Regions from separate parts of the Streptomyces sp. NPDC006368 genome, predicted to be linked through region 2. Evidence: riboswitches for the same ligand, from Rfam matches in the RefSeq annotation. Region 2 holds a riboswitch; each other region holds the start of a gene.

What was found. Region 2 has a riboswitch for cyclic di-AMP ahead of ABZZ38_RS23600 (LysM peptidoglycan-binding domain-containing M23 family metallopeptidase). Riboswitches for the same ligand answer to the same signal wherever they lie in the genome.
Region 1: it holds a riboswitch for cyclic di-AMP, as region 2 does, so the genes downstream of both, ABZZ38_RS23030 (M23 family metallopeptidase) here and ABZZ38_RS23600 (LysM peptidoglycan-binding domain-containing M23 family metallopeptidase) in region 2, are expected to answer to the same signal.
Region 3: it holds a riboswitch for cyclic di-AMP, as region 2 does, so the genes downstream of both, ABZZ38_RS14795 (C40 family peptidase) here and ABZZ38_RS23600 (LysM peptidoglycan-binding domain-containing M23 family metallopeptidase) in region 2, are expected to answer to the same signal.

The regions. Positions count from the first base shown of each region.
Region 1 covers NZ_JBEXQK010000035.1:63,605-66,869, forward strand. Annotated here, with positions in the region: gene ABZZ38_RS23025 (pitrilysin family protein) at 1-1,032, shown strand, start outside; cyclic di-AMP (ydaO/yuaA leader) riboswitch at 1,297-1,466, shown strand; gene ABZZ38_RS23030 (M23 family metallopeptidase) at 1,479-2,261, shown strand; gene ABZZ38_RS23035 (GntR family transcriptional regulator) at 2,481-3,146, shown strand.
Region 2 covers NZ_JBEXQK010000037.1:47,167-50,431, forward strand. Annotated here, with positions in the region: gene ABZZ38_RS23590 (DUF6126 family protein) at 1-30, shown strand, start outside; gene ABZZ38_RS23595 (tyrosine-protein phosphatase) at 34-849, opposite strand; cyclic di-AMP (ydaO/yuaA leader) riboswitch at 1,505-1,666, shown strand; gene ABZZ38_RS23600 (LysM peptidoglycan-binding domain-containing M23 family metallopeptidase) at 1,671-2,561, shown strand; gene ABZZ38_RS23605 (SGNH/GDSL hydrolase family protein) at 2,703-3,265, shown strand, end outside.
Region 3 covers NZ_JBEXQK010000016.1:15,632-18,896, reverse strand. Annotated here, with positions in the region: gene ABZZ38_RS14800 (polyprenyl synthetase) at 1-189, opposite strand, end outside; cyclic di-AMP (ydaO/yuaA leader) riboswitch at 1,263-1,444, shown strand; gene ABZZ38_RS14795 (C40 family peptidase) at 1,448-1,924, shown strand; gene ABZZ38_RS14790 (LysE family translocator) at 2,027-2,665, opposite strand; gene ABZZ38_RS14785 (ATP-binding protein) at 2,874-3,265, opposite strand, start outside.

The DNA of each region.
Region 1 (3,265 bases), on a different contig from region 2:
CTGGCCAAGGCCCTCGGACTGCTCGCCGAGGCCCTGCGCGCGCCCGCCTTCGCCGACGGCGAGGTCGAGCGCCTGGTCCGCAACCGGCTCGACGAGATCCCGCACGAGATCGCCAACCCCGGCCGCCGCGCCGCGATGCAGCTCTCCAAGGAGCTGTTCCCGGCCACTTCGCGCATGTCCCGCCCCCGCCAGGGCACCGAGGAGACCGTGGCGCGGATCGACTCCGCCGCCGTGCGCGGCTTCTACGAGGCCCATGTCCGGCCCGCCACGGCCACCGCGGTCGTCGTCGGCGACCTCACCGGCGTCGACCTGGACGCGGTCCTCGCCGACACCCTCGGCGCCTGGACCGGGGACGCGGCCGAGCCCCGCCCCGTGCCGCCGGTCACCGCCGACGACACCGGCCGGGTCGTCATCGTGGACCGGCCCGGCGCCGTGCAGACGCAGCTGCTGATCGGGCGCATCGGCCCCGACCGTCACGACCGCGTCTGGCCGGCCCAGGTGCTCGGCACGTACTGCCTGGGCGGCACCCTCACCTCGCGCCTGGACCGCGTCCTGCGCGAGGAGAAGGGCTACACCTACGGCGTGCGGGCCTTCGGCCAGGTGCTGCGCTCCGGTCCCGAGGGGAACGGCGCCGCGATGCTCGCCATCAGCGGCTCGGTCGACACCCCGAACACCGGCCCGGCGCTGGACGACCTGTGGAAGGTGCTGCGCACCCTGGCCGCCGAGGGCCTGACCGACGCCGAGCGCGATGTCGCCGTCCAGAACCTGGTGGGCGTGGCCCCCCTCAAGTACGAGACGGCCGCGTCCGTCGCGGGCACCCTCGCCGACCAGGTCGAGCAGCACCTCCCGGACGACTTCCAGGCGCAGTTGTACGCCCGCCTGGCCGAGACCGGGACCGTGGAGGCCACCGCGGCGGTCGTCAGCGCCTTCCCGGTGGACCGTCTGGTCACCGTGCTCGTCGGTGACGCCGCCCAGATCAAGGAACCGGTCGAGGCGCTGGGGATCGGTGAAGTGACCGTTGTCACCGGCTGATTGACCCGGCGTCGCTCCGTGCCGGCTCGCTGCGGCCGCTTCCGGCGTCCGCATCGGCGGCCGTTTCGGGCGTCCGCGCCATGCGGAACCCCGGCATCCACCATGGGTGCCGGGGTTCCGTCGTATGTCCGTTTTGTTGGGGAGGTTACGTGTCTGCCCTGTGGCGTGCACTACAAAAAACCGTGTCTGTTTGGTGATTGAAAGATCAGCCGCTTAGCGTCTGATGCGCTGTCCGCCCGCTGCACCCGCCGCACCCGCGGCACCGGACAGTCATCGCCGAATCCCCATCGGGCGCGAGCCCGGGGAGCCGGGGACCCGCCATACGCAGTCCCTGGGGTGAATCGGACGCCTTCGCATCCGTGCGGAGGGGCCCGTAGGAGACCTTCCTGCTCCGAACCCGTCAGCTAACCCGGTAGGCGAGAAGGAAGGAAAGGACCAACTGCTTCATGGCGTTCACCCGTACCACCGGGAAACACCGTGCCCCGAGCCGCCTGAGCCGCAAGCGCGCACATGTCGCCGGCGTCGCGGCCCTCGCCACCACCGGCGTCATCGGAACCCTCGCCTCCCCGGCGCTCGCCGCCGACACGGACACCCGCGCCCTTGAGGACACCGGCCTCAGCCAGGCGGTCATCACCGACACGCTCGCCGACCGCGTGGACGCCCAGGCCGAAGCCCAGGAGCGGGAGGCCGAGGAGGCCGCCGCCCTCGCCGAGGCCCAGGCGAAGGCCGAGGCCGAGGCGAAGCGCAGGGCCGAGGCCCGCGCCAAGGCAGCCCGGGACGCCGAGGAGCGCGCCGCCCGCGAGGCCGAGCGCAAGCGCCTCAACTCCTTCCAGCTCCCGGTCGCCGGCTCGTACGTCAGCACCGGCTACCAGACCGGCGGCGCCATGTGGTCCTCCGGCAGCCACACCGGCATCGACTTCCACGCGGCCTCCGGCACCACGGTCGTCTCCGTGGGCCTGGGCACCGTCGTCGAGGCCGGCTGGGGCGGCGCGTACGGCAACAACGTCGTGATCCGGATGAACGACGGCACGTACACCCAGTACGGCCACCTGTCGTCCATCAGCGTCTCGGTCGGCGAGCGCGTCATGCCGGGCCAGCAGATCGGGCTCGCCGGCTCCACCGGCAACTCCTCCGGCCCGCACCTCCACTTCGAGGCCCGCACGAGTGCCGAGTACGGCTCGGACATCGACCCCGTCGCGTACCTGCGCGCGCACGGCGTCGCGGTCTGACCCCCCGCGCCTCTCCAGGGCGGCACCCGCTTCCCGAAGGCCCCGGCCCGCCATGAGCCGGGGCCTTCGTCGTGCCCGCGCAGTGCCCGCGTCGGCCAAAAGATATCCATGGATTTCGATCAGGCGTCGGAAATCCAGCCGGGTTGCAATAGAGTCACTGAACACTCGTCAACTCGTCGATCGCACGCTGTTTCGCGCGGATTAAGTCGGAGGTTCGGTATGCGCATTCCCGCGCACTCGGTATGCACGGCGATTCGCGACGACATCGTGTCCGGTGTCTTCGAGCGCGGCAGCCGGCTCACCGAGGAGCAGCTGGCGCGCCGCTACGGCGTCTCCCGCGTCCCGGTCCGTGAGGCGCTGCGCACCCTGGAGTCGGAGGGCTTCGTCACCACCCGCCGGCACGCGGGCGCGTGCGTCGCCGAACCCACCGAGCAGGAGGCGGCCGATGTGCTGGAGATCCGTACGCTCCTGGAGCCGCTCGGGGCGGCGCGGGCGGCCCAGCGGCGCACCGAGGCGCACCTGAAAGTGCTGCGCGGCCTGGTCAGGCTGGGCCAGGAGCGGGCACGCCGCGGCCAGGGGGATGACCTGCGGTCGCTCGGCGGCTGGTTCCACGAGACCCTCGCCCAGGCGTCCGGCAGCCCCGGTCTGACCGCTCTGCTGACCCAGCTGCGACACAAGATCAGCTGGATGTACGCGGTCGACCAGCCGGCCCACCCGGTGGAGGCGTGGGCCGAGCACGGCGCGATCGTCGACGCGGTGGCGCGCGGCGACGCGGAACGGGCGCGGGCGCTCACCGCCCTGCACGCGGAGCGCTCGCTCGGGGCCCACCGGCTGCGCGTGAGGACTTCGCAACGTCACGTAAACACGGCGAGCGTCCGGAATTAACAGCGGGGCCGTATACAAATAAGGGCTCCGCGGCGGGCCTGAATTCGCCTGCCATGAACAGCGGAACCAGCGGAACCATAAACGAAACGGCTGAGCCGTGCGGCTCAACACCGCCCGTG
Region 2 (3,265 bases):
TATCTGCTGTTCGCGCTCGGGGCCGAGTAGGGCTCACCCCTCGTCGAGGAGCCGCTCGCGCAGTCGCTCGCGGGTCTCGGGCGCCAGCTTCAGGCCCTCGGAAAGGTACCGGTCGGTCGTGCCCCAGGTCTCCTCGATCGTCGCGAACGCCGTCGCCAGGTACTCGATCCGGGCGTCGAAGAGCGGGCTGAGCAGCTCCAGCACCTCGGGCGACATCCCGGAGGCGGTGGTGTCGCTGCGGCGCACCTTGTAGCGGCGGTGCGGGTCGTTCGACTTGAGGTAGTCCTCCTCGATCGCCTCGCGCTCGACGCCGAGCGCGAGCAGCGTCACCGCTATGGACAGGCCCGCCCGGTCCTTGCCGGCCGCGCAGTGCATCAGGGCCGGCACGCTGTCCTCGGCGAGGGCGTGCAGCACCCGGCTGTGCTCGGCGGTGCGGTCCTGGATGATCGCGCGGTACGCGTGCGACATCCGGGCCGCGCCCTTGCCGTCCGCCAGGATCTCGCGGAGCTGGTCGAGGTCCCCGTCGCGGACCATCCGCCAGAATTCGGCGCCGTCCGCCGGGTCGGAGAGGGGGATGTTCACGTTGCGTACGCCGGGCAGGGCCACGTCGGGGCCCTCCAGCCGCTGGTCGGCGGCGTTGCGGAAGTCGAAGATCGTGTGGAGTCCGAGGGAGCCCAGGAACGCCGCGTCCTCGCCGGTGGCGTGCGCGAGGTGGCCGCTGCGGAAGAGACGGCCGTACCGGACGCGCCGCCCGTCCACCGTCGGCAGTCCGCCCACGTCGCGGAAGTTGCGCACCCCGGTCAGTTCGGGCTCCTCGGTCGACGGGATGTGCGGCAGCTGCTGCGTCACGGGGGCTCCTCCGCGTCTGCCGTCGGCGCTGGTCGCCGACGATGTCGCGATCCGACGATACGACATCGATACCCCGGGCAATCATCTCCGTGCGGCCCGGAACGCCGTGCGGATACGCCGTGCGGAGACCGGGATGCAGGGGGTCGGCCGGGGCCGGAGCGGGCATGGCTCGCGCGGTGCGATTGGTCCGCCTTGCGCCGTTTGCTCCTTCTCGAGTGGCGCGGGCTCGGCGCCGGCCGGAGGCGCGGGCCGGCCTGGTGGTGTGGGCCGGCCCGGTGGCGTTGTCGGGGGCGGCCTTGTATGAATGCCGCGAAAGCGGACACTTCAGCGCTTTACCCCGCACTCCTGGGGGGATCGATTGCGAATGACGGTTCTGTCCGTATTGGGCTGTTCGGTATAACGTGCCCCAGTACCAAGGGAGATGGGACGGGGCACGTGAGCAGCGTCATAAGCGTGACGGTCCGTGGCCGGGAGCCGCGCGCAAATCCCTTGCCCGCAAAGGGGATACATGATCCGTAATCCACGGAGGGTGACCGTGATTCCGATGCGCCGGTCCGGAAATGAATGCCTTTCGGAAAGGCGTGGCTTGTTCGCGTCGACCCGACTGCTTTACGGTCACGGCAATCCGGCCGGACCGCCGAATCCTGCCGCCGGCCCGGAATTCGCACCCACTCACGCGTGGCAGGAGCGGGGGAACCAGGTAGTACGCCGATCCCGAAATCCCGGGACCGGCTTGGGGTGAAGTCGCGTCGACCACGCGACCGGGCATCTCCAGCCCGAACCCGACAGCTCACCTCGCAGGCGCCGGAGAGGAATTCGCCATGCCCGCGAAGGGTAAGCACCGCCGTCCCAAGTCCAGCACGATCACCCGTGGTTTCGTCGCCGCCGGTACCGGTGGCGCCGCCATCGCCATCCCGCTGCTCGGCGCCACCGGCGCCCACGCCGTGGAGAAGACCGCCGCGCCGACCGCCGCCCCGCAGCAGGTCGTCGCCGCCGCGAAGGCCGCGCCCCGCACGTACACCGTCGTCGCCGGCGACTATCTCGCCAAGATCGCCCACAACAAGAACGTCAAGGGCGGCTGGCAGAAGCTGTACAAGGACAACCGCGAGGTCATCGGTGAGGACCCCTCCCTCATCCTCCCGGGCATGAAGCTCACCCTCGGCGCCAAGTCCGCGGCCAAGCCCGCCACGGCCAAGCCCGCCGCGGCCAAGCCGAAGGCCGCCGACACCCGTGAGGAGACCCGCGCCTCCCGCTCCGCCGCCAAGGCCGAGGCCGCCCCGGCGCAGCCCGCCGCCGAGACCAGCGGTTCGGGCTTCACCGCCCCGGTCTCCGCCGGCGTCAGCACGCCCTACCGCGCCTCTGGCTCCATGTGGTCCTCCGGTTACCACACCGGTGTGGACTTCACGGCCTCCTCCGGTACCAGCGTCAAGGCCGTCGGCCCCGGCACCGTCGTCTCCGCCGGCTGGAGCGGTTCGTACGGCAACGAGGTCGTCATCAAGCACGCCGACGGCAACTACTCGCAGTACGCCCACCTCTCCTCCCTCTCCGTCTCCTCCGGGCAGAGCGTGAGCGGCGGCCAGCAGATCGGCCTGTCCGGCTCCACGGGCAACTCCACCGGTCCGCACCTGCACTTCGAGATCCGCACCAGCCCCAGCTACGGTTCGGACATCGACCCGCTCGCGTACCTCCGCCAGCACGGCGTCTCCATCTGAGACACCCGGCGGGCGTGAAGCCCGACCTCTGCCCGGCACCCCTGGTGCCGGGCAGAGGCGTATTCCGGCTTGGGCGAATCTTGACCGGTGGTGTTTCTCACCCTCCGTCAACCCCGCCTTACGGTCGCGTAGGTCACATCGATGGGTGAAAGATGGGTTCTCGTGGCAGACGATTCGACCTTCAGAGACAGTGACGCATTCGGGTCGTACGCGGCGATCGGTGACAGCTTCACCGAGGGCGTCGGAGACCCCGGTCCCGGTGGGACGTTCGTCGGCTGGGCGGACCGCCTGGCGGTGCTGCTCGCCGACCGGGTGCCGGATCCCGAGGCGTTCCGGTACGCCAACCTCGCCGTCCGCGGACGGCTCCTCGACCAGATCGTCGAGGAACAGGTCCCGCGGGCGAAGCAACTCGCCCCCGACCTGGTGACCTTCTGCGCGGGCGGCAACGACATCATCCGGCCCGGCAGCGACCCGGACGATGTGGCGGAACGCTTCGAGCGCGCCGTCGTCGACCTGACGTCCGCGGTGGGCACCGTCCTGGTGACGACCGGCTTCGACACCCGTGGCGTGCCGGTGCTGCGCCACCTGCGCGGCAAGATCGCCACGTACAACGGCCACGTCCGCGCCGTCGCCGACCGCTACGGTTGCCCCGTACTCGACCTCTGGTCCCTCAAGTCCGTCCAGGACAGGCGCGCTTGGGACGC
Region 3 (3,265 bases), on a different contig from region 2:
CAGCCGGCCGCGGGCCTTGAGCTCCTGCCGGCCCTCCCCCGCCAGCTCGGCGACATCGGCGCGGCGCAGCAGTCCGCGCAGTCCGCCCAGGGCGGTGGTGAGGCCGGTGACCGCCAGATCGGCGACACCGGCCGCCAGGAGCACCGCGTCGTTCTCGATCGCGCGAGCGCGGTCCGTCGGAGGTGTCACGCCATCCCTTTCGTCGACTTCCTGAAGGATGCCGACCTCCGCATGGCGTCGCGGTGCGAATCACCTTTCGAGTGATCCATGGGACGGATTCCGGCGGCTCGGGCCGGAGGGTGTTACGGGAGCGGCCGACCGGGCACTCCCCGGGCGGGCCGGGCGTGGTGACCCCGGCAAGGCGGGCCGGGCTCCCCGCCGCGGCAGCGGGGCCGCGGGCGGGGTGTCACGCGCCGGGTCGGCCCGCTCCCGGAGGGCTGTGCGGAGGGCGGTGTTCCGCGGTGAGCCCGAAGCGGGGGCGTTCGCCGGGAGCTGAGCGGAGCGGGTGCGTCGTGGAGACCGAGCCGGCCGCGCCACCCTCCGTCCGCTCCGGCTCGGCTTCGCGTCGTCGCAGGTCATCCGCCGGCACCGGGGCCACGAGGGGCTTGCCGTGCCGGGTCACCACGAAGTGAGCGGTGCTGCCGCCCGAACCGCCGCCGCGGCCGGTGCCGACCCGCGCCGAGGGCCGATTCATCCCCGGCCACCTCGAAGCGGTGGACCTGCCGGGCCGGATCAACCCGGCGCGCCTCGAACGCACGTGCAGCGCCCTGCGCGCCGCGCGGGCGCTGGTCGGGCGCCCGACGGCGCCGCGGGACGCCCTGACGGCCAGGCACGAACGGGGTGGAGCGAGGCGCACGCCCCGACGCCGGCGCGTGCGCTGCCCGTCCTTGACGGGCAGCGCGGGGCCCGGGCGGGTGACGCTCCCTCAGGAGCGCGTCGGGTGAGGGAGTTGGGCCCTTCACGGATGGGTGCAGGGGTACGAGTCGCGCCCCCTCGTTCGGCGTACGCAAAAGAGGGAATTCCGTACGGGACGAGTTGCGCGTGAGCTGTACTCATCTGGCGGAACATCACCTTCCGCCGCTGGTACGGGGATCATCATTCGGGCGCCGTGTCGCGCCAAAACGCCCCTGTCCACTCGAATGGATCAGTCGTGAGGAGCCTCACATAAGGCCGTTTCGGCTCGGAATTTCACCGTGTCATGGGTCAAGATCCCTGTCGACGACAAGCCCCCGCCACCGCGGCGGGGCGGTCCGGGCGGACGCCGAGTCCTGCCGCCGTCCGGATAACTGGTCGACATGAGTGGATCGGCAGGAGTGGAGGACCCGAGCAGTACGGAGTGACCGCCCACGGTCGCTCCTTGGGGTGAAGCCGCGTCAGCGGCCGGGCAACTTCGCCAGCCCGAACCCGACAGGTCATCCTTCATAGGCGGCTGACGAAGGGTTGCGCCATGACCGCGCAGATTCATGTCCCGTCTCTGCTGTCCCGGGCCGGTGCCGTATCGGCACTCACCCTCGCCGCCGTCGGCGGCACGATGCTGGCGCCCGGCGCCGTATCGGATGCCGAGGCAGCGCCCGCCTACGCCGCCAAGGCGCTGAACGTGGCCGCCTCCAAGAAGGGTGCGCCCTACAAGTACGGAGCGACGGGCCCGTCCCGGTTCGACTGCTCCGGCCTCACGCTCTACTCGTACAAGCAGGCCGGCAAGACGCTGCCGCGCACCGCGCAGCAGCAGTACAACAAGACCCGCCACATCTCCGCGTCGAGCCGGACCAAGGGTGACCTGGTGTTCTTCCACTCCGGCGGAAGCGTGTACCACGTGGGGATCTACGCCGGCGGCAACAAGATCTGGCACTCGCCGAAGACCGGCTCGGTGGTCAAGCTGGACCGGATCTGGACGAAGTCCGTCTACTACGGACGCGTGCGCTGACGCCTCGCGCACGATCCGCGGTACGGGGGCCGGCGTCCGGAGACGTTCGGCGGCGCGCCCCTGTACCGCGCGCGTCGCCCGCTGCCGGGGGTGCGGGGGCGCTCAGCCCCCCGCCACCGGCGCGACGAGCAGCGTCACCCCCAGTACCGCGAGCCCCCCGCCGGTGACGCCCTGGACGGTCCTGGCGGTACGGGGCCGGCGCAGCCACCGGCCGAGCCGGTCCACCAGCAGGGCGACCGCCGGGAACCAGATCAGCGCGAGCACGACCACGATCGAGGCGAGGAGCAGGGTCCGCGGCAGGACGGCCACGCCGTCCGGCACGAACTGCGGCAGCAGGCTCAGGAAGAGCACCGGAGCCTTGGGGTTCAGGACATTGGTGAGAAAGCCCTGCCGCAGGCTCTCTCCGGCGCGGAGGGCCGACTGCTCCTCGTGCGCCCCGTCCACGCCGGGGCCGGAGGGCTTGAGCGCGCCCCGCAGCGCCTGTACGCCCAGGTAGAGGACGTACGCGCCACCCGCGATCTGGAGCGTCCGGTAGAGGACCGGCACCGCGACGAGCACCGCGGCCAGCCCGGCGACGGCGAGCGCGGTATGGACGACGAGACCGCCGGCCACCCCGACGGCGCAGGCGACACCGGCACGGCGGGAGGCCAGAGCGCTGCGTACGACCACCGTGAAGTCGGCGCCCGGCATGGCGATCATGCCGGCGGCCACCCCGAGGAAAGCGATGAGCTGTGCGTCCATCCCCCCAGCCTGCCGCGCCCAAGCCATTAGCCTGTACTTGGAATCTTGAAGGACCGCCTAAAGAAACGCTTAATGCACGTCGCGGTGCGCAGGCGACGCCGCGGCGGTCGGGGCCGACGGGCGGCGACGGGCGGCGACGGAGGGTGGGCGCCCGCCACCGGAGGCTTCCGGCCGGGAGGGGCCCGGGAAGGGGCCCCGCGAGGGTGAGCTAGTTCTGGACGGTGACCGTGGTCCAGGGCAGGGCGATCCAGACGGTTTTGCCGCCCTCCCGGGTCGGGGTGACGGTGAGCCGGCCGCCGCGCTCGGCGGTGAGCCAGCGGATGATGACCATGCCGCGGCCGTTGTCCTGCTGTACGGCGGCGGGCAGCCGCTGCGGCCAGCGCGGGTGGCTGTCGGTGACGCCGATGCGGAGCTGCTCGTCGCGCTCCAGCCGGAGGTCCACCGTGAAGGTGGGCGACTGCCCGAAGGTGTGCTGAACGGCGTTGGTGGCGAGCTCGGAGACGATCAGCCGTACGGTGTCCGCCGTGTCCGTGTCACCGGGCAGGCCCCATTCGCTGAGGACGTCCGCCACATATCTGCGGGCGGCGGAGACCGAGACGG